DNA from 4 places in the Anaerobacillus sp. CMMVII genome. Region 1 is predicted to be linked to each of the others. Evidence: a T-box and tRNA genes for the amino acid it is inferred to sense, from the RefSeq annotation. Region 1 holds a T-box; the other regions hold tRNA genes.
The links. A T-box is a leader RNA that pairs with one kind of tRNA and senses whether it is charged. The one in region 1 lies ahead of trpS (tryptophan--tRNA ligase), so its partner is inferred to be a tRNA-Trp.

Region 2: it encodes a tRNA-Trp, which carries the amino acid that the T-box ahead of trpS (tryptophan--tRNA ligase) is inferred to sense. The anticodon was not compared.
Region 3: it encodes a tRNA-Trp, which carries the amino acid that the T-box ahead of trpS (tryptophan--tRNA ligase) is inferred to sense. The anticodon was not compared.
Region 4: it encodes a tRNA-Trp, which carries the amino acid that the T-box ahead of trpS (tryptophan--tRNA ligase) is inferred to sense. The anticodon was not compared.

Annotation. Positions count from the first base shown of each region.
Region 1 covers NZ_JACEHK010000018.1:61,431-68,279, reverse strand. Annotated here, with positions in the region: partial or broken gene H1D32_RS23985 (DNA topoisomerase 3) at 1-500, shown strand, start outside; gene H1D32_RS23975 (DNA topoisomerase) at 490-1,041, shown strand; gene H1D32_RS23970 (DUF2268 domain-containing putative Zn-dependent protease) at 1,228-2,070, shown strand; gene H1D32_RS23965 (YuzI family membrane protein) at 2,223-2,432, shown strand; gene H1D32_RS23960 (YjbA family protein) at 2,540-3,286, shown strand; gene trpS (tryptophan--tRNA ligase) at 3,423-4,409, opposite strand; T-box leader at 4,506-4,760, opposite strand; gene H1D32_RS23950 (TlpA disulfide reductase family protein) at 4,905-5,471, shown strand; gene H1D32_RS23945 (HD domain-containing protein) at 5,724-6,269, opposite strand.
Region 2 covers NZ_JACEHK010000019.1:15,143-21,991, reverse strand. Annotated here, with positions in the region: gene H1D32_RS24455 (serpin family protein) at 1-165, opposite strand, end outside; gene H1D32_RS24450 (hypothetical protein) at 1,053-1,886, opposite strand; gene H1D32_RS24445 (sigma-70 family RNA polymerase sigma factor) at 1,879-2,418, opposite strand; tRNA gene H1D32_RS24440 (tRNA-Leu) at 3,143-3,223, opposite strand; tRNA gene H1D32_RS24435 (tRNA-Lys) at 3,239-3,314, opposite strand; tRNA gene H1D32_RS24430 (tRNA-Thr) at 3,335-3,407, opposite strand; tRNA gene H1D32_RS24425 (tRNA-Val) at 3,454-3,529, opposite strand; tRNA gene H1D32_RS24420 (tRNA-Glu) at 3,557-3,631, opposite strand; tRNA gene H1D32_RS24415 (tRNA-Ser) at 3,648-3,738, opposite strand; tRNA gene H1D32_RS24410 (tRNA-Asn) at 3,748-3,822, opposite strand; tRNA gene H1D32_RS24405 (tRNA-Ile) at 3,838-3,914, opposite strand; tRNA gene H1D32_RS24400 (tRNA-Gly) at 3,995-4,068, opposite strand; tRNA gene H1D32_RS24395 (tRNA-Pro) at 4,237-4,313, opposite strand; tRNA gene H1D32_RS24390 (tRNA-Arg) at 4,412-4,488, opposite strand; tRNA gene H1D32_RS24385 (tRNA-Leu) at 4,503-4,588, opposite strand; tRNA gene H1D32_RS24380 (tRNA-Cys) at 4,615-4,689, opposite strand; tRNA gene H1D32_RS24375 (tRNA-Gly) at 4,725-4,799, opposite strand; tRNA gene H1D32_RS24370 (tRNA-Gln) at 4,807-4,881, opposite strand; tRNA gene H1D32_RS24365 (tRNA-His) at 4,900-4,975, opposite strand; tRNA gene H1D32_RS24360 (tRNA-Trp) at 4,993-5,066, opposite strand; tRNA gene H1D32_RS24355 (tRNA-Tyr) at 5,086-5,170, opposite strand; tRNA gene H1D32_RS24350 (tRNA-Asp) at 5,205-5,280, opposite strand; tRNA gene H1D32_RS24345 (tRNA-Ser) at 5,290-5,380, opposite strand; tRNA gene H1D32_RS24340 (tRNA-Met) at 5,403-5,479, opposite strand; tRNA gene H1D32_RS24335 (tRNA-Ala) at 5,509-5,584, opposite strand; rRNA gene rrf (5S ribosomal RNA) at 5,598-5,713, opposite strand; rRNA gene H1D32_RS24325 (23S ribosomal RNA) at 5,863-6,849, opposite strand, start outside.
Region 3 covers NZ_JACEHK010000010.1:191,985-198,833, reverse strand. Annotated here, with positions in the region: gene H1D32_RS14525 (class I SAM-dependent methyltransferase) at 1-157, shown strand, start outside; gene H1D32_RS14520 (3'-5' exonuclease) at 673-1,308, shown strand; rRNA gene rrf (5S ribosomal RNA) at 1,772-1,887, opposite strand; tRNA gene H1D32_RS14510 (tRNA-Leu) at 1,939-2,022, opposite strand; tRNA gene H1D32_RS14505 (tRNA-Lys) at 2,038-2,113, opposite strand; tRNA gene H1D32_RS14500 (tRNA-Thr) at 2,133-2,205, opposite strand; tRNA gene H1D32_RS14495 (tRNA-Val) at 2,252-2,327, opposite strand; tRNA gene H1D32_RS14490 (tRNA-Glu) at 2,615-2,689, opposite strand; tRNA gene H1D32_RS14485 (tRNA-Ser) at 2,708-2,798, opposite strand; tRNA gene H1D32_RS14480 (tRNA-Ile) at 2,878-2,954, opposite strand; tRNA gene H1D32_RS14475 (tRNA-Gly) at 3,092-3,165, opposite strand; tRNA gene H1D32_RS14470 (tRNA-Pro) at 3,335-3,411, opposite strand; tRNA gene H1D32_RS14465 (tRNA-Arg) at 3,512-3,588, opposite strand; tRNA gene H1D32_RS14460 (tRNA-Gly) at 3,789-3,863, opposite strand; tRNA gene H1D32_RS14455 (tRNA-Gln) at 3,871-3,945, opposite strand; tRNA gene H1D32_RS14450 (tRNA-His) at 3,964-4,039, opposite strand; tRNA gene H1D32_RS14445 (tRNA-Trp) at 4,057-4,130, opposite strand; tRNA gene H1D32_RS14440 (tRNA-Tyr) at 4,150-4,234, opposite strand; tRNA gene H1D32_RS14435 (tRNA-Ser) at 4,269-4,359, opposite strand; tRNA gene H1D32_RS14430 (tRNA-Met) at 4,382-4,458, opposite strand; tRNA gene H1D32_RS14425 (tRNA-Ala) at 4,488-4,563, opposite strand; rRNA gene rrf (5S ribosomal RNA) at 4,805-4,920, opposite strand; rRNA gene H1D32_RS14415 (23S ribosomal RNA) at 5,157-6,849, opposite strand, start outside.
Region 4 covers NZ_JACEHK010000001.1:728,615-735,463, reverse strand. Annotated here, with positions in the region: gene H1D32_RS04060 (hypothetical protein) at 1-243, opposite strand, end outside; gene H1D32_RS04055 (hypothetical protein) at 429-845, opposite strand; gene H1D32_RS04050 (S16 family serine protease) at 1,060-1,947, opposite strand; gene H1D32_RS04045 (hypothetical protein) at 2,282-2,425, shown strand; gene H1D32_RS04040 (YjcZ family sporulation protein) at 2,562-2,654, opposite strand; partial or broken gene tnpA (IS200/IS605 family transposase) at 3,036-3,524, opposite strand; tRNA gene H1D32_RS04030 (tRNA-Leu) at 3,728-3,812, opposite strand; tRNA gene H1D32_RS04025 (tRNA-Leu) at 3,950-4,038, opposite strand; tRNA gene H1D32_RS04020 (tRNA-Cys) at 4,066-4,140, opposite strand; tRNA gene H1D32_RS04015 (tRNA-Gly) at 4,153-4,227, opposite strand; tRNA gene H1D32_RS04010 (tRNA-Gln) at 4,237-4,311, opposite strand; tRNA gene H1D32_RS04005 (tRNA-His) at 4,328-4,403, opposite strand; tRNA gene H1D32_RS04000 (tRNA-Trp) at 4,419-4,492, opposite strand; tRNA gene H1D32_RS03995 (tRNA-Tyr) at 4,504-4,587, opposite strand; tRNA gene H1D32_RS03990 (tRNA-Thr) at 4,674-4,749, opposite strand; tRNA gene H1D32_RS03985 (tRNA-Phe) at 4,757-4,832, opposite strand; tRNA gene H1D32_RS03980 (tRNA-Asp) at 4,841-4,916, opposite strand; tRNA gene H1D32_RS03975 (tRNA-Met) at 5,032-5,108, opposite strand; tRNA gene H1D32_RS03970 (tRNA-Val) at 5,118-5,193, opposite strand; tRNA gene H1D32_RS03965 (tRNA-Glu) at 5,221-5,295, opposite strand; tRNA gene H1D32_RS03960 (tRNA-Ser) at 5,311-5,403, opposite strand; tRNA gene H1D32_RS03955 (tRNA-Asn) at 5,409-5,483, opposite strand; rRNA gene rrf (5S ribosomal RNA) at 5,671-5,786, opposite strand; rRNA gene H1D32_RS03945 (23S ribosomal RNA) at 5,863-6,849, opposite strand, start outside.

The DNA of each region.
Region 1 (6,849 bases):
AAGTTTACTCAATATGCTGAATTCTTTCCAACCCCTGTTAACTCATTACTGAACAACAAGCGCTACGTAAATGATAAAAAAGTAACCGATCACTACGCGATTATTCCTACTGAACAAGTTAAGGACCCAGATAAGCTTGCAAGTGATGAAGCGAAGATATATGACTTGGTCGTTCGTCGCTTGATTGCTGCCCATTTTCCAGCAGCTATTTTTGATTATTCTACGGTTGTAACATTGGTAGATAACGAGCGAAATTTGTCTCTAAAGGTAAACAACAAATTACCGATGGGTGGAGAAAAGTGGTCTTTACGAAAGAAGACGACAATGATGTAATATTACCTGTACTTGACGAAGGAGAACAAGGAATAGTAACAACAGTTCAGGTAAAAGAGGGGAAAACACAGCCACCAAAACGATTTACAGAAGGGCAGTTAATAACGTTAATGAAAACAGCAGGTAAGTATTTAGATAACGAAGAGTTAGAGAAAGGTGCTGAATAAAACTGAGGGCTTAGGGACAGAAGCGACTCGAGCGGGGATTATTACCATGCTTAAAGAACGAAACTATATCGAAGTCGTGAAAAATAAGGTTACTGCTACAAAGAAAGCTAAAATTCTAATAGAGGCATTAGGGGAAAACATTCTAGCTTCTCCGGAAATGACTGCAAAGTGGGAGCAACGTCTAGCTGAAATTGGCCAGGGAAAAGCATCCCCTGCAACCTTTATGGAGCAAACAAAGAAATTAACTCAAAAAATTATAGATGATGCCACTAATAATGCAAAGGAATGGAATATAGCTGGCCTAGAATATGAAGTGAAAAGTAAGTCAACTTCAAAATACACATTAGGGAAAAAACTTGGTAAATGCAAGCTATGCGATGGTGATGTTATTGATAAGGGGAAGGTTTATGGGTGTTCAAACTATAAAAAAACATCATGTAGTTTTATCATTTCCAAAACAATATTAGGAAAAAAAACTCTCAGCTTCAACAATATCAAAATTGCTCAACTCGGGAAAAACAAGTGTACTGAAAGGATTTAAAAGGGAGAAAAAACATTTGATGCAACACTTGTCTGGGATGAGGCGGGTAAAAAAATAAGTTTAGAGTTTACCGTATAGAGTATAGTAAAACTACTAAATAGTTAGAAGCCATCCTTAAAAATCAATGTGGCATCTCCAATCCACCAACATACCTATAGATAGTAGGAAATGTTGGAGGTGTGTTAAGTGGGTGTTGCAAAATCTAACTTATTGGTAAGAGAATTTATCAAACGCAGAAAAGAAATTTCATCGATGCAATACTTTCAAATTCAACGAGATATTCTTTGTGAACCAATAGCAGAGCATTTTGAAGAATTCAATGCTACTCAACTTCATAAGTATTTTTTGGAAAATGGAATGTTTTACCCTGATGCGAAAATACATGAAGAATTGAAACTACTTGAAAAAAAGCGTGTTTGGGAAATACTTCAAACCCATTATGATAAATTAAGAGAATTATGGGGAGGAGAAGACGCCAATATTTATGTTTTTCCAGCGGAAAGAAGAAATGAGATCGTTATGAAAGACTTAAAGGGAAAAATGGGCGTTAGTTTCCACCATGTTATCTTGTTATTCTTAACTAAGGAGTTAACAAAAAGTGAAATTCAAGCATTATTAACCCATGAATATAACCATGTTTGTCGACTTGCCACCTTACAAAAAAAATTCCATGAATTAACATTATTAGATTCGATTATTATTGAAGGGTTGGCAGAGGTGGCGGTTGAACTAACAGTCGGCGAGACAGTGTTAGCACCTTGGGTATCGATGTATACGAAAGAGGAACTTCTCCCTTACTGGCTGCGAGTGAAAAGATATCTAGACACGAAAGGAAAAGATAAGCATGATCGATTTTTGTATGGCGACTACTCTGGTCGTGGATTTCCAAAATGGTTCGGTTACAGTGCAGGTTACTTAATTGTTAAAGCTTACTTAGAAAAGAATAATAAAATAACAATGAAAGATCTGCTGAAAATAGATACAAAAGAAATCTTAAAAGCTTCAGAATTTGGTCAAGAACTACGCTAAATATGGTGAAGAGAAGTATTTATAACTTCTCTTTATTTTTTTTAGAGGATTTTGTTGTTTTTAGCAGAAATAATTATATGTAGTCAATAACCTGAAAAGGGAGGAAAACATATGCCAAACGTTAAACTGCAAGTATGTTTGAGGGACAAGCTGTGATTTTTCGCTTCTTTCTGTTGTTAATTGGCTTTGGACTTGCTGTATCTGGTGGTGTTAGCATGATTGCTTACTTAAACTATGTGACAGCAGGGTATACTTTTGTCTATTATTTAAAATTTATTGCTTTAAGAGTAGAATTTCACCTATTTCTGATTGGTTTTATTATGATATTAATTAGTATTTACATCCCGGCTTCCAAGAGATAAAAAAGAGTTTAAACAAAAATAAATCTCGAATTAATAATAGTGGAATAAATTTCCTCACCTATGCCCATACTGTTTGTACAACATTCTTAGAGCAAGGGGGCTTGGTGATGGTCCACATTCGGGATGTATGGATCAACTGGTTTGAAGGCGAAGAAAATGGGTATAATGTCTGCGAATTTTTTGAATGGCGTAAGGATGACAAGATTGAGTTACTTGATCAGGTTGTTATCATTAAGGTAACAAGTAAGTTGTTCGATTACATAGAAAATAATTTAGCAGAACTACCTGAAGAGCTACTAAACACCGTTTACCAACAAAGCTTTCAAAGAAAAAACAATCAACGAATTCAGCTAGACTATTGCTTTATTGCTACCGATGGTAAAAAAGTACTTGCAGTTGATACGTTGGGTTATCAAACACCGATTAGAAAAAGCAGACTAATGCCTAGACAAGAGGAAATTGTCCTCGAATTGGCCATGAATGAGTATGTAAAAGATTATTACGTCGAGTACATTGATTTGCCAAGAGAACATCACATATTGTCGCCAGACCCAAAATTAATGAGCGGTCTTATCCGAAAAGAACGACAATTAAAGCAACTTTTGTTTATGGTATTAGATCAATTATACTCTACGAATAATGTAGCAGAGGTCCGGTATTGGTATACTGAGTGGGCACCTGCAAATTATGAACGCATTCAACAAATGAATTTTGAAGAAGCATGGCATGGACTTTTTGACGAACTGAAATATGGGTGGACAACTTATCATTATCAGCTTTGTGAACGAATGGTAAAAGGCCAGCCTTTTTTCGAGAAAATATGGGAACTCCAACATGCAGAAAGTGTGAAATAACAAAAGAACGAAGACTAATGTCTTCGTTCTTTTGTTGTTTCAATGCAATTTGCAATTTAGAATTTAGATAGCTGATAGCTATAGCTTCGAAGCAACTCACACACCAACTCAAAACTCTACACTCTTAACTCAAAACTTATCTCTTCCGTCCTAACCCCATTGCTCGTTTGGCTTTAGCTAGCGTTTTTGAAGCAACTTGGTTTGCTTTTTCGGCTCCTAAATCTAAAATGTCATCTAATTCCTTTGAATCAACTATTTGGTTGTAGCGTTCTTGAATTGGCTGTAACGTACTAACCACTGCTTCACCAACGGCTTGCTTAAAGTCGCCATAACCAATTCCAACAAACTCTTTTTCTAATTCTTCAATTGATTTACCTGAACAAAGTGAATAGATGCCTAAGAGATTAGAGATCGCTGGTTTATTTTCTTTATCATATTTTACGATTCCATCAGAATCTGTAACCGCACTTTTAATTTTCTTAATAATCGTCTTTTCTTCATCAAGCATCGAAATATAACTTTTTTGATTTGGATTTGACTTACTCATTTTTTTAGTTGGATCGTTGAGTGACATAATTCTTGCACCAACTTTAGGAATTCGAACTTCTGGAATAGTAAAGATTTCATTATATTTTTTGTTGAAACGTTCTGCTAAATCGCGTGTTAACTCAAGATGCTGCTTTTGGTCTTCACCTACAGGAACAATATCCGTATTATAAAGCAAAATATCAGCAGCCATTAATGGTGGATAGGTTAGTAGTGCGCTTGAAACAGCTTCTTTACCATCTGATTTATCTTTAAATTGAGTCATTCTTTCTAATTCACCAATATAAGCTACACATTGCATCATCCAACCTAGTTGTGTGTGGGCACTTACCTCCGATTGAATAAAAAGTGTTGATTTGTTTGGGTCAATTCCGACGGCAACATAAAGGGCTGCTAGACTTCTAATGTTTTTGCGCAGTTGAATTGCATCCTGTGGAACAGTAATCGCATGCTCATCAACAATACAGAAATAGCAATTATGATCGTTTTGCAACTCAACAAAATGCTTCATTGCTCCTAAATAATTTCCTAATGTCAATGTTCCACTCGGTTGAATTCCTGAAAATATTGTCTTCATCTTATTTCTCCCTTTCTAATCTGAAATTAATAATAAGAACACATAAGCCTATTCGTTAGTTCTAGGAAAACACAAAAAGGCCCACTCATCCCTTACAATAGGGACGAATGGACCGCGGTGCCACCCTAATTATTCTAATATTACGTAGAATCACTTATAACCGTACAGTTGATAGTGTATACGGCGTCCAAGATAACGTTAGGACGTACGCCAAAGCCTACTAGAACGAATCTGTTGTTCGGTTTGGATGCTCAAAAGCCCATTCCATCAGGCCGCTACTATCTGTGTTCCACCAATCACAGACTCTCTAAAAGTTTAGCAAGATGTACTTTTCTTTATCATCGCAGTTGTAATAGTAATTTTTTTCTAATTATACTTAACCATATCCAAAAAAGCAAATAGGTTTTGGCCTAACTGTAATTGAAAAGACAACCAAGCATATACATGTACTATAAATACTTTGAGACTAATTATTTTTATGAGGCGGTGCAGGTGTTGATTGTTAGAAGAAACTTTCTTTATTTATCGATACTTTTTTTTATTTTTTTATTTTTGGCCACAAATTATCAGCGATCAGAAAGCTCGTTGAAGCAATTAGAACAGGAAGTCGTGGCGGCTGCTGTAGCAGCAAAAGTAGGCGTATATCAAGGGGATACAGCAGTAAACATTCAACTTTTAAATGCACATGGGGAACTGGTAAATTTGAAAGACTTACGTGGAAAAAAAGTCTTAATTAACTTTTTCGCAACTTGGTGTGCCCCTTGTCAAGAAGAGATGCCAATTTTGGTGGATTTAGATTTGCGGATCAACAATGAAAAATTTGTTATATTGGGTGTTAATGTCACAAAAGAAGAACCTAATCCTAATCAGGTTCGGGAATTCATCAGACACTACCAGGTGGAGTATGATGTCCTTTATGATGGTGAAGGAAAGGTAATGAAGGACTATCAGTTAATTGGGATTCCAACAACGATTTTTATTGATGATAAAGGGAAAATTGTAAAACGCTTGAATGGTATGTTAACCATGGATATGGTGGATAACGATCCATTTTTTAAGTAGCAATTATGCGATTTAAGTCGCGTTCATACCTCGTTAGATTTTATTCGTTAGAAGATAAGCGGTTTTAAATATCTTAGGTGATGTCTAGCGCAAGCCCTATCCCCTCGAGGTCAGTAGCTTTTGTCGGGGCTAAACAGGGAAAAAGTATGTGTGCTTTTTCCTAGGGGAAAGCACACTATTCTTTTTCATAGGGCGCTTGTGCTTTTCTTGTAGATGATTGAGTTAAGATTAAATAATTTATCGATAAGAGTTTCACAAAATAGCTGTTCGAGGACTCAACTGCAACTGAAATAACTCATTGTCGATCATTTTGTCCAGCTTAGCGAGAAGCCGTCTTGCTCGTTCATCATCAATCTCTCTATAGTGGTGGTTTCCGCTTGGCTCCTCATCCATTTCGTCTGCTAGAGCGACCACCTTTTGTAGAGGATCTAAAAAAAGCTCGCCTTCAGGTAAATAAGAGTCAGTGTGCAATAAAATAGCTAAAGCAATTTTTTTCGCCTTCTTTGGGTGCTCTCCAAGTCTTATTAATAATTTGTGAGCTCGTTCAGCACCTTTAATTGCGTGAATATCATTTTGTTTATATAACTCATAATCCCATTTTCCGTTTTTATACCATGTGTAATGGCCGATGTCATGTAAGAAAGCTGCTTTTGTAGCTAAATCAGGATTAACCTTATACTTTTTCGAGAGGTTAAAGGCATGATAAGCTGCAGCAATTGCGTGGGCCATACCGGACCTCTTTACATATTTTTGGGTAATCCGATGCTCAAATATTGATAATAAAGTGACGTCTCTCATCATGTTTACCTCCTCAATTTATTTGTGTTTCTTTTAGGCTCGTTTCTTAAACTTTGTTGGGCAAGCGTTCAGTAAATAATCCATATTTCTGCGTTAACACCTACGAATGTTAAAAAAGAAGCCCCCTAGACCTTGATATATCTTGTCATTACTAGCTATTTAAAAAGTAACATTTTTTTGGAAAGAAGCCTTATTAAAAAAATTTAGTACAAAGCTTAGCTCCTTAAAGAGAATACATGCCCCTTTTTGGGTTAGAATTATCAGTATTTTTAGATATTTTTAATATTATACATACGTTATAAAATGAATGCAAGTGAATAAATTTTTAACGTATCTCTTAGTAAAAGTGTATGACATCATTAGCTTGCCTAAACATGCATAGTTCGCCTTGAATAGATATATTTAACTAATCAACTAGATAAACTCAAGGTTCAAACCAAAAGAAAACGGGGATATTAAGTGTAAGATTTGTTGTAAAAGCTCAAAAAATGTCTAAATTATGTGATGAACTTATTGGTATTCATCCCGAACAAATGTATAATCCTTATAAAAGAGACAAATTGCTGAATAAAAAATAGGG
Region 2 (6,849 bases), on a different contig from region 1:
CTTTAAGCTTTTTAATAGCTGAAAAGCAAATTCATTCGTATTAGTAACAACCTCGTTATGTACATCCTCATTTGTGAAAGACAGTGTTGGTTTTAACTCTGAATTTATTTGACCACATGAAACTAATAGACTACTAATAATTAGTAGTAAAATCATTTTAATCATAGAAATGCCCCCTTTCTATTGTTAGTCGACTTTTCTAACCAATTTGTTACAAATATAAAAAGAGATTTGGATAGATATATATAATAGAAATGTTTCTTTTAGATCGTCTTTTGAGAATAAAATGAGCTTTGAGAAACAAATTCATTTGTCTCTGGGTCATTTTATTCTCAAAAGTTTCACGCTCTGCGTGAAAAGCCAAGCATGAGCTTGGCTACGTCTAAAAGAAGGATTATATACTCAAATAATTATAATTGGAAAGGAAAAGCTTCACATTCTATCCGATTACTTAAAGAAGATTAGTACAATAGTTAATGTAATTAGGTAAAAAACAATCCATCCATAATCAAATATCTTGTTACCTGTCTTTTTATCAAAGTTCTTTTTAGTTAATAAATAAATCTCTAAAACTGAAAATCCTGCACTTAATACAAAAAAAGTGAAAACACCTAAATAATTTGAAAATAATAGTGCTAAAATAATCACACAAAAAATTGTCCAGCGAATAGGGGGGAGTTTTAATAAAACCAAAAGACATCTCCAATTCTGTTCTTGCTTAAGTTAGTCTATTTCCATATGTTATCCTTCTTCAACAATCCTGCTTCAAGAGTTGAATAAAAGTAAACAGGAAAAACCATTCTTTTGACTGTTCCTGTTGTTCCACTTAAGCTTCCGTTATTTCAAAAAGCACCTTCTCTTCTTTACTCTATTTGTTGACCTACGAAGTAAAGGATGCGCAGTTGCTGCATAATTTGAAACTACTTTAAAGCGAATGAAGCAAAAATAGGTATTTCATTTTCGGGGACCAAAAAGCATAAAGATCACTTTAGTTTATCGTTGTCATTTTAGTTATTCCAGCAAGGTCTCTTAATAATGAAATTAATCCATATTTAAGAATAATGTAACAGCCAACTATAATTCTCATTTGAACACATCAAAAACTTGGCTTTCACCATCTTCATACTGGCAAATAACGATTTGTAGATTTTTATATTCCAGTCTGAAGAGCGTAGGTATATAAAAGAATTATCCAATTCTGCAATTTTGTCACCCGTAAGATATAGTAAATCGAAATATTTATCGTATTGCTCATTGTAACCAGGTGTTTCGATATTTATAGGACTATACAAGCCTGATGGCTGTTGTGTAGTTTTTGTTATTACTCTAGTACTAATATTGTATTGGTGAGTATATATAAATTCATTAGACATAGACATATCCTCATTTCCAATATAGATTGTTGTACCATCTTGAGATACAGATGCCAACATCATAGAGATGTCATATGCCTTCATAACTTCATATGAAATTCGATTTGTAACCATTGAATCCTGCATATTATATACAATGACTCCAAATGTACCTTGAATAACCGCTATGTTGTCATCGGCAAATAAAAGTCGGGGCATTTCGGAACCTATATTCATATGTGGAATGTCAGACAGGTCTACGGATAATTCTTCACCTTCATTACCAGAACTCTGTACAGCCTGCTCGTTTTCCGGACCTAAAAGGGGACCATTTAGAAAAGATATACTTAATATAAGAAAAATAGCAGCAGCAGAAGCCAATGCTGTCCAATAGAACCGATTAAACTTTCTTGATTTATGAATACCTTGTTGAATTTTCATTTGAATCTTTTCGCTTTCTTCAGTCGTAAATTCAACATTCTTATCTAAATAACTTTTCACTTTTTCTGATATCTTCTTATCAGTGTTATTCAAGTTTACACCCCCTTTCAAGTTTTCTTTTTAGAGCATCTTTTCCGCGTAACAGTCTTGATTTAACCGTATTTATACTAATATTGAGGACATCGCTTATTTCCTTCATATTCATTTCCTGATAGAAATATAGAATGAGAACTTCTTTGTATTTTCCTGAAAGACTAGCAATTTGTTCAATTATCTCATCGGAATTGTGTTGCTGAATATACTCTTTTTCGGTTGATTGACTTGTATTCAATGGATTGATTTCTGGTTTAAAAATTAAATTCTTAATGCTCCATCGCTTCCGATAATCTTTACATTTGTTAATGGTGATTCGTATAAGCCAAGTCTTATAACTAGCTTCATTCCGAAACTGGTCTAAGTTTTGATAACAAGAAATAAAAACTTCCTGAATAATATCTTCACATTCTTCTTTATCGTTTACATACAAATAGGCGATCCGTTTTAACTCTGATCCATACTTCTGCATTAACTGATACAAGAGGACATCCTTATTTTTTTCTATATCATTACTTACTTGAGTAAACACCGTTCAACCTCCCTTCCAAAAATTAGACGAATGTAACGGTGGTTTTGACCCGTTTATTTTTTTTTCTTTCTTTATCGTAACCTATGTAAATTTTCTGGTAAAAAAACAGCCTTGTTAATTTCATTCTTTAGAAACAACAGGGCTGTTTATTTGTCTTCTAGTAATTCCTCTACTTTTTCTCCTTCAAAATGCGGCAAACCTGTTTACGACTTTATCTAAAAGAAGAAATGTTGCTTAATCCAATGAGCCCTTTTCCTCAAAATGTCCCCACTGTTGAACAAAAAGTAAACAACACACTTCTGCTCGTTGAACAAAGAATTTCTTTATACTTATTTTAACATTAAATTCCAAAATTCCTACGAATATTAATAACCCCAAAACTAACAAAATAATCAGCATAACTTTTAGCGTATGAAATAAACGGGGAACATAAGTCTATGGGGTTTCACCAATAGGTATGATAAAACTGCTAATTTTAGGTTGAATTCTAATCAAACATTGACGTACCAAGACGTACCAATAAAAAACAAGCGTACAAAATCACTGATAATTTGTACGCTTGTTCTTTTTCTAATGTCATTTGTTATTTTCTCTCCCAAAACTGAACCCGTTACCATATACCTTCAGCCTCTTTATATTCCATTTAATTGTTCGGATTACAAATAAAAAAAACGTATGTTACTTTTTAAAAAGTAACATACGTTTCAACTTATGAATTGAATAATGCGGGTGAAGGGACTCGAACCCCCACGTCAAAGACACTAGATCCTAAGTCTAGCGCGTCTGCCAATTCCGCCACACCCGCATATGCAAAAAACAATGGTGAGCCATGAAGGATTCGAACCTTCGACCCTCTGATTAAAAGTCAGATGCTCTACCAACTGAGCTAATGGCTCTTAGTAAAAAAGACTACGAGTGCCGGCCAGAGGACTTGAACCCCCAACCTACTGATTACAAGTCAGTTGCTCTACCAATTGAGCTAGGCCGGCATAATAAGGTAAGTTATTTTGCTCCACTTTGTTGCGCAAAAAACTTTGGTGGAGGATGACGGGTTCGAACCGCCGACCCCCTGCTTGTAAGGCAGGTGCTCTCCCAGCTGAGCTAATCCTCCGATGTATTGATGTTATTTAAAGTAAAATGGTGACCCGTACGGGATTCGAACCCGTGTTACCGCCGTGAAAGGGCGGTGTCTTAACCGCTTGACCAACGGGCCATTTTTTTAAGTTTCCTGGCGGAGAAGGAGGGATTTGAACCCTCGCGCCGCTCACACGACCTACACCCTTAGCAGGGGCGCCTCTTCAGCCTCTTGAGTACTTCCCCAAATAAAAATGGCTCCACAGGTAGGACTCGAACCTACGACCGATCGGTTAACAGCCGATTGCTCTACCACTGAGCTACTGTGGAATATTAATAAAAGTATGGTGGGCCTAAGTGGACTCGAACCACCGACCTCACGCTTATCAGGCGTGCGCTCTAACCAGCTGAGCTATAGGCCCATACATTGATTTAATAAATACTTGTCCAAAATAATACATCTACTTAAATCTGCGAAGATGCTTATTCGACGTAGTAGATTTGGAGCGGGTGATGAGAATCGAACTCACAACATCAGCTTGGAAGGCTGAGGTTTTACCACTAAACTACACCCGCGTTATCTAAATAAAGTTAACTTAAAATTAAACGCCTTCTATCATGCCTCTTCCTCTTCAAGATTACTCATAGGAGTGTATCCGTCGAGGCAACTCGTAGCATTTTCTGAGATGTTTCGCTCGTGGCTGAGGTTTTACCACTAAACTACACCCGCATGATTAAAATAAATGGTCGGGAAGACAGGATTTGAACCTGCGACCCCCTGGTCCCAAACCAGGTGCTCTACCAAGCTGAGCCACTTCCCGAGATAAAAATTAGTTTTACTAACCAACCAAAAATGCTCCTGCGCCACTTCGTTTGCTCGTCGCAAACCTGCAGTGAAGTTTATTCGAGGTAGTTGGTTTGGTGCGCCCTGAGAGATTCGAACTCCCGACCTTTTGATTCGTAGTCAAACACTCTATCCAGCTGAGCTAAGGGCGCATATAAAATTAAAGTACCGAGGGCCGGACTTGAACCGGCACGATAGTCACCTACCGCAGGATTTTAAGTCCTGTGTGTCTGCCAATTCCACCACCCCGGCATAACAAAACGACTTATATGAGCTCTTGGAGGCGGCACCCGGATTCGAACCGGGGGATAAGGGTTTTGCAGACCCGTGCCTTACCACTTGGCTATGCCGCCAAGCACTCTATTGCTCAATATAAAATTGATAATATTGGAGCGGAAGACGAGGTTCGAACTCGCGACCCCCACCTTGGCAAGGTGGTGTTCTACCACTGAACTACTTCCGCATATAAATGGCTGGGCTATCTGGATTCGAACCAGAGAATGACGGAGTCAAAGTCCGTTGCCTTACCGCTTGGCTATAGCCCAATACTTTAAAGATAATTATGGGGCGATCGAAGGGAATCGAACCCTCGAATGCCGGAGCCACAATCCGGTGCGTTCACCACTTCGCCACGACCGCCATAATTTTATTTTTTTTGGCAGGGGCAGTAGGAATCGAACCCACACTGGAGGTTTTGGAGACCTCTGTTCTACCGTTAAACTATGCCCCTAAAGGCAGTTAATTATAAATGGTGGAGGGGGACGGATTCGAACCGCCGAACCCGGAGGGAGCGGATTTACAGTCCGCCGCGTTTAGCCACTTCGCTACCCCTCCACATATAGTTAGTATTGATATAAGTTCAAAAAAATGGCGGACCCGACCGGGATCGAACCGGCGATCTCCTGCGTGACAGGCAGGCATGTTAACCGCTACACCACGGGTCCAGGTTTATATGGAGGAGGAAGAGGGATTCGAACCCCCGCGCCGCTTTCACGACCTATCGGTTTTCAAGACCGAACTCTTCAACCACTTGAGTATTCCTCCATGTCATATAAAAAAACTAAATTGGTAGCGGCGGAGGGAGTCGAACCCCCGACCTCACGGGTATGAACCGTACGCTCTAGCCAGCTGAGCCACGCCGCCATGAAAAATAAATTTACGATTAATTAATATGGTGGAGCCTAGCGGGATCGAACCGCTGACCTCCTGCGTGCAAGGCAGGCGCTCTCCCAGCTGAGCTAAGGCCCCAAATTAATTAATAATCTAGCAACGTCCTACTCTCACAGGGGGAAACCCCCAACTACCATCGGCGCTGAAGAGCTTAACGGTCGTGTTCGGCATGGGAACGAGTGTGACCTCTTCGCTATCGCTACTAGATTATATGAAGAAAGTTCATTCCTTCAAAACTAGATAACACACATTTAAGACTTGAGTAAAATTCAATCCGTTTATTTAGAATTTGGTATTTACTGCTTCGAGTTACTCACGCAACTCAAAACTCAACAATCATAACTCTAAACTATTTATAGGATAAGTCCTCGACCGATTAGTATCTCTCAGCTCCACACGTCGCCGTGCTTCCACCCGAGACCTATCAACCTCATCATCTTTAAGGGGTCTTACTGGATTAACTCCAAGGGAAATCTCATCTCGAGGGGGGCTTCATGCTTAGATGCTTTCAGCACTTATCCCTTCCACACGTAGCTACCCAGCTATGCTCCTGGCGGAACAACTGGTACACCAGCGGTGTGTCCATCCCGGTCCTCTCGTACTAAGGACAGCTCCTCTCAAATTTCCTACGCCCGCGACGGATAGGGACCGAACTGTCTCACGACGTTCTGAACCCAGCTCGCGTACCGCTTTAATGGGCGAACAGCCCAACCCTTGGGACCTACTTCAGCCCCAGGATGCGATGAGCCGACATCGAGGTGCCAAACCTCCCCGTCGATGTGGACTCTTGGGGGAGATAAGCCTGTTATCCCCAGGGTAGCTTTTATCCGTTGAGCGATGGCCCTTCCATGCGGAACCACCGGATCACTAAGCCCGACTTTCGTCCCTGCTCGACTTGTAGGTCTCGCAGTCAAGCTCCCTTTTGCCTTTGCACTCTACGAATGATTTCCAACCATTCTGAGGGAACCTTTGGGCGCCTCCGTTACTGTTTAGGAGGCGACCGCCCCAGTCAAACTGCCCACCTGACACTGTCCCCGAACCGGATCACGGTCCTAGGTTAGAATTTCAATACAATCAGGGTAGTATCCCACCGACGCCTCCACCGAAGCTGGCGCTCCGGGTTCTCAGGCTCCTACCTATCCTGTACAAATTGTACCAAAATCCAATATCAAGCTACAGTAAAGCTCCATGGGGTCTTTCCGTCCTGTCGCGGGTAACCTGCATCTTCACAGGTAATATAATTTCACCGGGTCTCTCGTTGAGACAGTATCCAAATCGTTACACCATTCGTGCGGGTCGGAACTTACCCGACAAGGAATTTCGCTACCTTAGGACCGTTATAG
Region 3 (6,849 bases), on a different contig from region 1:
GCAAGATAACGAACGAAGCAACCAAATTGTTTCCGATAATAACGATCCCTCTGATTTTATTGATCCAAAATTATTCGGAATTCTACAGTCACATACCGAGCTATTACAAAAATACTCTGGACGATTAGGCTACCGAGTTTTTCGATGTATTAAATAATATGTTTTTCAAAGTGTAAAGCAACTAATCAAACATTAATAACGTTTTTTCATGGGGCTTTATCACGGATATGTAACTACTAAAAACACATCCTCATTTGGATGTGTTTTCTTACCTAGAAAAGCAACTGATCCCATTCACATCTTGAAATACTCCTTTGATTTACTACGTGCTGCTTTACGACGAGGAAGTCCTCTGCGGAGCTTAGCTTGTAGACGAAGGAGCACACACCCAAGTAACCAATCTAAAACCTCATTTAATTTGAACAGTATCCAACTCCTCTGCAAAAACCAAAAATCTTTCTCCAACTGAAAGATTACCTTATGCCATCTTTTTGTACCGCATTATTTTAAACCCTTCCCCTTTAGAAAATATGTGATATATTATATTATTAACACTGACACACTTCCATTAAAGAGCTTCTTGACATGCACACTGAACTGAAATTTAAATACTGATACTTATTTTGGGAAGTATAACAAATAGAATTTTGTAGCGGAAGGAAGGATTTTATTTTGAATGCCATTGTTTTTGATTTGGAGTTAATAAAACGATTTAGAAAAGGACAACTTAGTGAAATTGTTGAGATCGGGGCATGTAAGGTAAGTTTAAATGAAAAAAAAATTATAGACCAATTCCAAATTTATATTACACCTAAAAGCGGGTACGTTTCAAAAAGTACAAGAAAGTTTATTAAGATGACCAAAGAAGACCTAAAAAATGCCGTTACTTTTCACCAAGGAATTCATCAATTTGCTAACTGGCTTGGTGATGATTACTTCTTATGCGCTTGGGGAAAAGACGACAAAGCTCATATAATCAATCAATGTGTCCGAAATAAAATAAATTTAGATTGGTTTAAAAACTATAATGATATCCAAAAACAAATTGGAGAACTATTAGTTGTTGATAATAATAGCCAAATAGGGTTAAAAAATGCATTGAACATAGCTGGAATTGAACCAGTAGGTAAAGCACATAGAGGAATTGACGATGCTATAAATACCGCTCATTTATTATTAAAATTCATTGATACGCTGAAATTCAACAAAAATAATGTAACTAATAAGGAAATATCTCAGCAATTTATTAAAAATAAGCAAACGATCCAACAAAATAAAATTTATCAGGCAAGCGTCTCAAAACAATAATAAAGCGCACTATTCGCCCAAAGGAAAATGACCTTAAAATTGATGTGCTTTTCTTACTAGCACGTCCTACTCTAACAGGGTAGCAGCTGACCTCAATTACATCGTGCAAAACTGTATTGAGCTTCTTCATACAGCTTTGCATCGAGGAAGCCACTTCGAACAAAGCTTGTAGACAAGCAACTGACCTCGTTTACATCGTGAGCTTACCTCTTTGATTAACTACATGCAGCTTTGCGACGAGGATACGACGCTAGGAGTACCGCAGAAGCACACTAGCAAAGAAGCAACTGACCTCGTTCACATCGTGAGTTACTTCTTTGATTAAACTACATGCAGCTTTGCATCGAGGAATTCCGCTTCGGAGCTTAGCTTGTAGACGCAGATGCACATTACCAAGTAATTTATCTCTACTTTTTATATTTAATTAACAAAAAAAACATCCTCATTTGGATGTCTTTTTTTTACCTAGCAACGTCCTACTCTCACAGGGGGAAACCCCCAACTACCATCGGCGCTGAAGAGCTTAACGGTCGTGTTCGGCATGGGAACGAGTGTGACCTCTTCGCTATCGCTACTAGATTATATTTCATTCAAGAAACTTTCATTCCCTGAAAACTATATGTTTTTTCATGGTGCGGGTGAAGGGACTCGAACCCCCACGTCAAAGACACTAGATCCTAAGTCTAGCGCGTCTGCCAATTCCGCCACACCCGCAAATTCAAAAAACTTTGGTGAGCCATGAAGGATTCGAACCTTCGACCCTCTGATTAAAAGTCAGATGCTCTACCAACTGAGCTAATGGCTCTTAGTAAAAAGACTACGAGTGCCGGCCAGAGGACTTGAACCCCCAACCTACTGATTACAAGTCAGTTGCTCTACCAATTGAGCTAGGCCGGCATAATAATGTAAGTTATTTTGCTCTACTTTATTGCGCAAAAAATTTTGGTGGAGGATGACGGGTTCGAACCGCCGACCCCCTGCTTGTAAGGCAGGTGCTCTCCCAGCTGAGCTAATCCTCCGATGTATTGATGATGTCTATTCTACGAAGCCCCTGTTTCTTCCTCTTCAAGTAACTCAAAGATGTGTATGCGTCGAACCAACTCGCAGTTTATTCACAGATGATTTTGCTCGTAGCTGAGCTAATCCTCCGATGTATTGATGATGTCTATTCTACGAAGTCCCTGTTTCTTCCTCTTCAAGTAACTCAAAGATGTGTATGCGTCGAAACAACTCGTAGTTCATTCACAGATGACTTTGCTCGTCGCTGAGCTAATCCTCCGATGTATTGATGATATTTTAAGTTAAATGGTGACCCGTACGGGATTCGAACCCGTGTTACCGCCGTGAAAGGGCGGTGTCTTAACCGCTTGACCAACGGGCCATTTTCTTATTATTCACCTGGCGGAGAAGGAGGGATTTGAACCCTCGCGCCGCTCACACGACCTACACCCTTAGCAGGGGCGCCTCTTCAGCCTCTTGAGTACTTCCCCAAATAAAAATACTTTTAACGACAAGATTTAAGTACTGCCGACTGAAGGATAATTAGTGTCCCCTAAGCAGTATTTAGTATGGTGGGCCTAAGTGGACTCGAACCACCGACCTCACGCTTATCAGGCGTGCGCTCTAACCAGCTGAGCTATAGGCCCATACATTGATTTAATCAAATCCTTGTTCAATATAATACATCTACTCTGTTTAGTACAATATACTGAGTAGTGTGCTCTTGTTCAACCAAAATTGCTCGTCGCTAATCTGCGAAGAAGCTTATTCGACGTAGTAGATTTGGAGCGGGTGATGAGAATCGAACTCACAACATCAGCTTGGAAGGCTGAGGTTTTACCACTAAACTACACCCGCATTCTCTAAATAAAGTTAATTAAAAATTAAACGCCTTCTTGTCATGCCTCTTCCTCTTCTAGATTGTTCAAAGAAGTGTATCCGTCGAGGCAACTCGTAGTATTTTCTGAGATGCTTCGCTCGTGGCTGAGGTTTTACCACTAAACTACACCCGCATGATTAAAATAAATGGTCGGGAAGACAGGATTTGAACCTGCGACCCCCTGGTCCCAAACCAGGTGCTCTACCAAGCTGAGCCACTTCCCGAGATAAAAAATTAGTTTTTACTAACCAACCAAACATGCTCCTGCGCCACTTCGTTTACTCGTCGCAAACCTGCAGTGAAGTTTATTCGAGGTAGTTGGTTTGGTGCGCCCTGAGAGATTCGAACTCCCGACCTTTTGATTCGTAGTCAAACACTCTATCCAGCTGAGCTAAGGGCGCATGTTGTTATTTCATTGTAGTATACTCACGGTGCTTACGGACGATGTAACGCTTTGTAGCATCCTGTTTCTTCCTCTACTCGCCATGCTTCGAAGCTTGATACGTCGAAACAATCGGGGGATAAGGGTTTTGCAGACCCGTGTCTTACCACTTGGCTATGCCGCCAAGCACTCTATTACTCAATATAAAATTGATAATATTGGAGCGGAAGACGAGGTTCGAACTCGCGACCCCCACCTTGGCAAGGTGGTGTTCTACCACTGAACTACTTCCGCATATAAATGGCTGGGCTATCTGGATTCGAACCAGAGAATGACGGAGTCAAAGTCCGTTGCCTTACCGCTTGGCTATAGCCCAATATTTTAAAGATAATTATGGGGCGATCGAAGGGAATCGAACCCTCGAATGCCGGAGCCACAATCCGGTGCGTTCACCACTTCGCCACGACCGCCATAATTTTATTTTTTTTGGCAGGGGCAGTAGGAATCGAACCCACACTGGAGGTTTTGGAGACCTCTGTTCTACCGTTAAACTATGCCCCTAAAGGCAGTTAATTATAAATGGTGGAGGGGGACGGATTCGAACCGCCGAACCCGGAGGGAGCGGATTTACAGTCCGCCGCGTTTAGCCCCTTCGCTACCCCTCCACATATAGTTAGTATTGATATAAGTTCATAAAAATGGAGGAGGAAGAGGGATTCGAACCCCCGCGCCGCTTTCACGACCTATCGGTTTTCAAGACCGAACTCTTCAACCACTTGAGTATTCCTCCATGTCATATATAAAAATTAAATTGGTAGCGGCGGAGGGAGTCGAACCCCCGACCTCACGGGTATGAACCGTACGCTCTAGCCAGCTGAGCCACGCCGCCATGAAAAAGAAATTTACAATCAATTAATATGGTGGAGCCTAGCGGGATCGAACCGCTGACCTCCTGCGTGCAAGGCAGGCGCTCTCCCAGCTGAGCTAAGGCCCCAAATTCTTTCGAAGTTTTTATTATACCACTATAATTTCGACTCTTCAACCTTTTTTGAAGGTTTTAATTTCAAGTATTATAATGTGTGTTGTTACAAATTAACAGATTATTATTCAGTAACAAACGACTAGGAGTTTAATTATATTACAATAATAAATGCATTGCAATACTACTTTTTACTTCTTTATCTCAAAGTTGCTGTCGCAAACAAAAAACACACCCTCAATCGGATATGTTTCTTACCTAGCAACGTCCTACTCTCACAGGGGGAAACCCCCAACTACCATCGGCGCTGAAGAGCTTAACGGTCGTGTTCGGCATGGGAACGAGTGTGACCTCTTCGCTATCGCTACTAGATTTATGAAGTTTTAAGTGTTGAGTTAAGAGTTTTGAGTTTTTTAGGTTTCTCTATAGACGCCCTTTAAACTTTTCACTTAAACTCTGCACTCTCAAGGAAATCATTCCCTGAAAACTAGATAACACACATTTAAGACTTGAGTAAAATTCAATCCGTTTATTTAGAATTTGGTATTTACTGCTTCGAGCTACTTACTCAACTCAAAACTCTACACTCATCACTCTAAACTTTATTATAGGATAAGTCCTCGACCGATTAGTATCTCTCAGCTCCACACGTCGCCGTGCTTCCACCCGAGACCTATCAACCTCATCATCTTTAAGGGGTCTTACTGGATTAACTCCAAGGGAAATCTCATCTCGAGGGGGGCTTCATGCTTAGATGCTTTCAGCACTTATCCCTTCCACACGTAGCTACCCAGCTATGCTCCTGGCGGAACAACTGGTACACCAGCGGTGTGTCCATCCCGGTCCTCTCGTACTAAGGACAGCTCCTCTCAAATTTCCTACGCCCGCGACGGATAGGGACCGAACTGTCTCACGACGTTCTGAACCCAGCTCGCGTACCGCTTTAATGGGCGAACAGCCCAACCCTTGGGACCTACTTCAGCCCCAGGATGCGATGAGCCGACATCGAGGTGCCAAACCTCCCCGTCGATGTGGACTCTTGGGGGAGATAAGCCTGTTATCCCCAGGGTAGCTTTTATCCGTTGAGCGATGGCCCTTCCATGCGGAACCACCGGATCACTAAGCCCGACTTTCGTCCCTGCTCGACTTGTAGGTCTCGCAGTCAAGCTCCCTTTTGCCTTTGCACTCTACGAATGATTTCCAACCATTCTGAGGGAACCTTTGGGCGCCTCCGTTACTGTTTAGGAGGCGACCGCCCCAGTCAAACTGCCCACCTGACACTGTCCCCGAACCGGATCACGGTCCTAGGTTAGAATTTCAATACAATCAGGGTAGTATCCCACCGACGCCTCCACCGAAGCTGGCGCTCCGGGTTCTCAGGCTCCTACCTATCCTGTACAAATTGTACCAAAATCCAATATCAAGCTACAGTAAAGCTCCATGGGGTCTTTCCGTCCTGTCGCGGGTAACCTGCATCTTCACAGGTAATATAATTTCACCGGGTCTCTCGTTGAGACAGTATCCAAATCGTTACACCATTCGTGCGGGTCGGAACTTACCCGACAAGGAATTTCGCTACCTTAGGACCGTTATAGTTACGGCCGCCGTTTACTGGGGCTTCAATTCAGAGCTTCTCCTTACGGATAACCCCTCCTCTTAACCTTCCAGCACCGGGCAGGTGTCAGCCCCTATACTTCGCCTTGCGGCTTCGCAGAGACCTGTGTTTTTGCTAAACAGTCGCTTGGATCTATTCACTGCGGCTCTCTCGGGCTTTAACACCCTATCAGAGCACCCCTTCTCCCGAAGTTACGGGGTCATTTTGCCGAGTTCCTTAACGAGAGTTCTCCCGAGCGTCTTAGAATTCTCTTCTCGCCTACCTGTGTCGGTTTGCGGTACGGGCACCTCTCACCTCGCTAGAGGCTTTTCTTGGCAGTGTAGGATCAGGAACTTCGCTACTTAAATTTCGCTCGCCATCACAGCTCAGCCTTCGCGAGAAGCGGATTTGCCTACTTCTCAGCCTAACTGCTTGGACGCACATATCCATCAGTGCGCTTACCCTACCTTTCTGCGTCCCCCCATTGCTCAAACGGTGAGGAGGTGGTACAGGAATTTCAACCTGTTGTCCATCGCCTACGCTTTTCAGCCTCGGCTTAGGTCCCGACTTACCCTGAGCGGACGAGCCTTCCTCAGGAAACCTTGGGCTTTCGACGGAGGGGATTCTCACCCCTCTTTTCGCTACTCATACCGGCATTCTCACTTCTAAGCGCTCCACCAGTCCTTCCGGTCTGACTTCGCTGCACT
Region 4 (6,849 bases), on a different contig from region 1:
CCCATCCATTTTTTCAATATTTGCCACGAATATATCCTCTATGTTATTCATCATTCCTTTATAGACACTAATAACTCTACCTTCGTCAATTTCTATTGTTTCATAAATTTCCTTTACTTCAGCATAACCTTCATTCAAATTTAGTCGTTCTAATGCTTCTGCTGGAGTGCTTGAAGAACTATCATTATTTGCCTGACAACCTACTGTTAAAATTAGTGTAAAAATAAATAAAATTCGAAACATATAATCCACTCCTTTTATATCTGATACGTTCAAATTGTTTTTAAAGTTTCGTTTTTCGTTACTAATTAAATCACACGCTTGTTCAAGTAAACTGCTCAATACCTCAAAAAAGCTTTACTGCTAATGTTCCAGTAAAGCTTATCGTTAGCAGGGATATGTTCCAATTCCTCTTCATACCTTTGTACCTATTCTTCTAATAAAGATTTATATTCCTCTAAATCATCATATTCTGTTAAAAAGTATACGGGAGTTTTATCAACATTTTTAATAGTAATTGGTTTACCATCATTAAGTTTTTTTACGATAATATCAAAGGAATTATCTTCACTTAATGTAATCTCAAATCCTCGCATATCCCCATTAATCTTATATACACCATTTGCTAATTTTTCGTAGGTTCCTCTATCTACTTCTCTGTTATTAATGTATTTAATAAAACTATTATTATCTGGTTGAAATGAGATTTGAACAAAATATCCATTTATATTTTCACTTTGATAGCCGCCTTTTAATACCGGAATTTTATTAGAGGATGCACATCCTCCTACTATTAGAACTAAAACAGTTGCCAAAATGAACATTCCAAGTAATTTTCTGCTCATAAGAAGTCCCCCTAATTTTAACAAAATACTTCTAGCTAAAACCTGTTTAATGACGGGTAGAAATTTTGTAAACACACTTTGAACTGGCCTTGCCCGTTAGCACCACAACGGCAGCAACGGCTTATTCTCTCGTTCCTTTCTATACAATGTAAGACTTCATCGGTAGCGAACTACACTGTATTTGGAGTGGCGGACTTCGCCCAGCAAATTTTGTTTATTGAATGGAAGTTAAGATTCTAGTTTGGTTTGTATTCAATATATTTATGATCTCTAATGCTTCCTCAACACTTTTTACACCTAGAACCTCTATTGGTAAGTTTAGATCTTCTTTTGCTTTCAAAGCTTCTTTTAGGTTCCCGTAAGGAACAATGACATGAGTATGACCGTCTCGAGTAGCAGATTGGATTTTTTCTTTGATGAGCCCTACTTTTTTCACTTTACCGTTCTTGTTAATCGCACCTGTTACTCCAATAGATAGTTTGTTATTCCATTCTGGCTCTTCTGCAATGGAAGAAAGCACCAACGCTAAGCCTGCACTGCTTCCATTAATATCCTCTTTGTTTAAAAATGCATCGACTTCTGTGGTTTTATCTCTCAAGTAAAGTCTCACACTACTTCTCATATCCTCTAGTGGATTTACCCTCAATCGTAAAAATTCAAAAACCTCACTGTTTTTACTTCGATAGCGAAGATAGTTGGTTGCGACTATGACCTCATACAAATCCGATTCATCAAAAAATTGAATCTTGCTTCCCTTTTCTAACTCAACACTTCCAATCCCCAAGACATGGATACCTGAACTCGCCACAATTTCTTCTGACGGTTGATAGAAAACAACAATAGACTCTTTTTCATCTAAAATAAATGTTGGAAGCTCATAGAGAAATAGCAATAGGCTGGAATAAGCAGATAGGATAAACGCACGACGTAAAGATCGGATTTTCATTGAAATAAAAATAAACACCACGTTAAATAGCGATAGCAAAAGCAATAAGAATACTAAGGTAGAACCAGTGAGAAAGCCAAACAAATAAAAAAACAAAAATATGAGATAAATAAAACAAGCACCTAAAAACGGCAGCATGTGAAATGATTTTTCCATGTTATCCCCCTCTCCCTCTTATGCATGGTTCTACCGCTTCCCTATAAAATCCTTTTAGTGTATAGGTTTAATTTATGAATATTAACTTAAGGAAAATCTTACACAATCTATATACATATTAACATAAATATCCAGTTTATTATGAAATTGTTATTCAATTAAATGCCACGAAAAAAAGGGGTCTGACCCCTTTTTTCCCAAAATACATCGTTTACTTAGATAATTCTAAGTATATATTTTGTCGATTTACGAAGTAAAAAAAGCTGCGTAACACTAAAACGAACTTTTATGTTAAAGGTAAAAATTGGACATAGTATCGGTAGGAGGTGATACGATGGCTAACAAAAAGGAAACTTCTAAAGACATAGAACATTACACTCAATTAGATCAAAACGAAGACAATCGACATAATGATAACGCTAGTGCAGCTGCAGAAATGAAACCAGGATACCCTAGAATAAACACCGAAAGTCTTTAATATAAGATTAATGCAACATGAGCTAGCCATTTCTTTCTAGCAAAAATTACGCCAGCTGTCTTGTCGTTTCTGTCAAAGAAAGGCGTTAAAACCTTGTCAGTTTTAACGCCTTTCTTACGAGCTATTCTTCTTATCCCTAGTAGTACCAAGCTGCGCCAATAATCACTAATAGGATAAACAACACTAGGATTAACGTGAAATCTGTTCTACCATGTTGAGCGTAAGACATATCTCTTCCCCCCCTTTCCTATAGGGACTTGCAGATGCTCTCTGCATTATTATGCTATGTAGGACGTTCCAGATTGCTAGGGTGTATATAAGACGGCAAATCAATTAATTCTAATCAAAATTAAAAAGGTGTCCCAAAGTCTGTCAATTATGACGCTATAGGGCACCCTTTAATTAAAAACCATTCAGTATATCATGTTAACCCCAACATTTATTATAAGGCATTCATTTCATGTCGTTTCTATCCTACTCTCAAATCAAAACCACCCGTGACAACGGGTGGTTTGTTCTGCGGCTGAAAGCCTTTGTTACTGACCAGGCCCTAAAGGGCTACTGAACGGTTCGCCATTTGTACTACTTCTACTGGCCAGACCTCAAAGGCCTATTTTATCCTCTTCTTTCCTTTGTTCACTTCTTCTCCTGTAAATGGATCAACGTACTCTAATAAACTTAACTGTTCTGCGACTATATCATCTTGTATTTGATTTTTAATGTATTCTTAAATGACTTTCTTATTTCTTCCTACCGTATCTACATAAAAGCCAGTACACCAAAATTTCCGATTTCCATATCTATACTTCAAATTTGCGTGCCTATCAAAGATCATCAAACTACTTTTTCCTTTTAAATACCCAACAAATGAGGACACACTTATTTTGGGTGGAATACTTACTAGCATATGTACATGATCCTTACATGCGGTTGCTTCGATTATTTCAACTCCTTTTCTTTCGCATAATGTTCTTAATATTTCTCCTATATCTTTCTTTAATTTTCCGTATATTACTTGTCTTCTATACTTTGGTGCAAATACAATGTGATACTTACAATTCCATTTTGTATGTGCTAAACTGTTAATGTCTTTTGACATAAAACTCCCCCGTTTGCTTGATATATTGGTTGGCGAACCAAATATATTTTAGCACCACGGTGGAGTTTTTTTAATACCTCGCTGGAAGCTTTTTGGAACCCTAGGCCGAGCCTAGGGTTTTCATTTTCACAAAAAAGACTCAGAAACGTTGATTTAACAACAGTTCTGAGTCTGTAAGCTTTATTTAAATTAAACTAATGTAATGGTACCGGTGACCAGGGTCGAACTGGTACTCCGTGAGGAACACGATTTTGAGTCGTGCGCGTCTGCCAATTCCGCCACACCGGCATGTTGCAATAAAAAACACACAGTGAAGTGTGTTAAAGCTATAAAAAAAGTTAGTGCAAACTAATTGAAATGTGCTCCTGCGCCACTCCGTTTGCTCGTCGCAAACCTGCAGTGAAGCAGATTCAATGTAGCTGGTTTGGTACCGAGGGCCGGACTTGAACCGGCACGATAGTCACCTACCGCAGGATTTTAAGTCCTGTGTGTCTGCCAATTCCACCACCCCGGCAAAACTAAAAAGACTTACATGAGAACTTGGAGGCGGCACCCGGATTCGAACCGGGGGATAAGGGTTTTGCAGACCCGTGCCTTACCACTTGGCTATGCCGCCTCGATATGAAGTTGGAGCGGAAGACGAGGTTCGAACTCGCGACCCCCACCTTGGCAAGGTGGTGTTCTACCACTGAACTACTTCCGCAAGAAAAAATGGCTGGGCTATCTGGATTCGAACCAGAGAATGACGGAGTCAAAGTCCGTTGCCTTACCGCTTGGCTATAGCCCATCAACTTTATTTTAAATGGGGCGATCGAAGGGAATCGAACCCTCGAATGCCGGAGCCACAATCCGGTGCGTTCACCACTTCGCCACGACCGCCAAAATACTATAATATGGCAGGGGCAGTAGGAATCGAACCCACACTGGAGGTTTTGGAGACCTCTGTTCTACCGTTAAACTATGCCCCTAGATGTTTCAATGGTGGAGGGGGACGGATTCGAACCGCCGAACCCAAAGGAGCGGATTTACAGTCCGCCGCGTTTAGCCACTTCGCTACCCCTCCATATTAGATAAGACTAATATTACATATTATTCTTATATTCGTCAATACGTGAATTGAAATTCATTATTTCATCTTCAAGTAAAAACTGGTGCCGGCCAGAGGACTTGAACCCCCAACCTACTGATTACAAGTCAGTTGCTCTACCAATTGAGCTAGGCCGGCAAAAAAATGGTGGCTCGGGACGGAATCGAACCGCCGACACGAGGATTTTCAGTCCTCTGCTCTACCGACTGAGCTACCGAGCCAAAAAAAATGGCGGACCCGACCGGGATCGAACCGGCGATCTCCTGCGTGACAGGCAGGCATGTTAACCGCTACACCACGGGTCCATATGAAATATCTTGAATTAAGTAATCATTTATTAAAATTACCTGGTACTGCGCTCCTGCGCCACTTCGTTTGCTCGTCGCAAATCTTGCAGAGGTGCATATTCAAGAAGTTGATTGGTTGCGGGAGGAGGATTTGAACCTCCGACCTTCGGGTTATGAGCCCGACGAGCTGCCAGACTGCTCCATCCCGCGATAATATAATGGTGGAGGATGACGGGTTCGAACCGCCGACCCCCTGCTTGTAAGGCAGGTGCTCTCCCAGCTGAGCTAATCCTCCGAAGTATTGATTGTTTTAAAAGTAAAATGGTGACCCGTACGGGATTCGAACCCGTGTTACCGCCGTGAAAGGGCGGTGTCTTAACCGCTTGACCAACGGGCCAGATAAAGTGAGCTATGGCGGAGAGCGAGGGATTTGAACCCTCGAGACGGTTTTACGCCGCCTACACGATTTCCAATCGTGCTCCTTCGGCCACTCGGACAGCTCTCCGTAAATGGCTCCACAGGTAGGACTCGAACCTACGACCGATCGGTTAACAGCCGATTGCTCTACCACTGAGCTACTGTGGAAAAATATTATAATAACCTAGCAACGTCCTACTCTCACAGGGAAGCGACTGACCTCAATCACATCATGTGATACTTCGATGAGTATACTTCACGCTGCTTTGCGTCGAGGAAGCTTACTTCAGAGCAATTCTAGAAGACGCAGACGCAGGAATAAGAATAACTAACTATTTAAAATAAATAAGGTATAATCTAGCAACGTCCTACTCTCACAGGGGGAAACCCCCAACTACCATCGGCGCTGAAGAGCTTAACGGTCGTGTTCGGCATGGGAACGAGTGTGACCTCTTCGCTATCGCTACTAGATTATATGAAGAAAGTTCATTCCTTCAAAACTAGATAACACACATTTAAGACTTGAGTAAAATTCAATTCTTATTTTTAGGATAAGTCCTCGACCGATTAGTATCTCTCAGCTCCACACGTCACCGTGCTTCCACCCGAGACCTATCAACCTCATCATCTTTAAGGGGTCTTACTGGATTAACTCCAAGGGAAATCTCATCTCGAGGGGGGCTTCATGCTTAGATGCTTTCAGCACTTATCCCTTCCACACGTAGCTACCCAGCTATGCTCCTGGCGGAACAACTGGTACACCAGCGGTGTGTCCATCCCGGTCCTCTCGTACTAAGGACAGCTCCTCTCAAATTTCCTACGCCCGCGACGGATAGGGACCGAACTGTCTCACGACGTTCTGAACCCAGCTCGCGTACCGCTTTAATGGGCGAACAGCCCAACCCTTGGGACCTACTTCAGCCCCAGGATGCGATGAGCCGACATCGAGGTGCCAAACCTCCCCGTCGATGTGGACTCTTGGGGGAGATAAGCCTGTTATCCCCAGGGTAGCTTTTATCCGTTGAGCGATGGCCCTTCCATGCGGAACCACCGGATCACTAAGCCCGACTTTCGTCCCTGCTCGACTTGTAGGTCTCGCAGTCAAGCTCCCTTTTGCCTTTGCACTCTACGAATGATTTCCAACCATTCTGAGGGAACCTTTGGGCGCCTCCGTTACTGTTTAGGAGGCGACCGCCCCAGTCAAACTGCCCACCTGACACTGTCCCCGAACCGGATCACGGTCCTAGGTTAGAATTTCAATACAATCAGGGTAGTATCCCACCGACGCCTCCACCGAAGCTGGCGCTCCGGGTTCTCAGGCTCCTACCTATCCTGTACAAATTGTACCAAAATCCAATATCAAGCTACAGTAAAGCTCCATGGGGTCTTTCCGTCCTGTCGCGGGTAACCTGCATCTTCACAGGTAATATAATTTCACCGGGTCTCTCGTTGAGACAGTATCCAAATCGTTACACCATTCGTGCGGGTCGGAACTTACCCGACAAGGAATTTCGCTACCTTAGGACCGTTATAG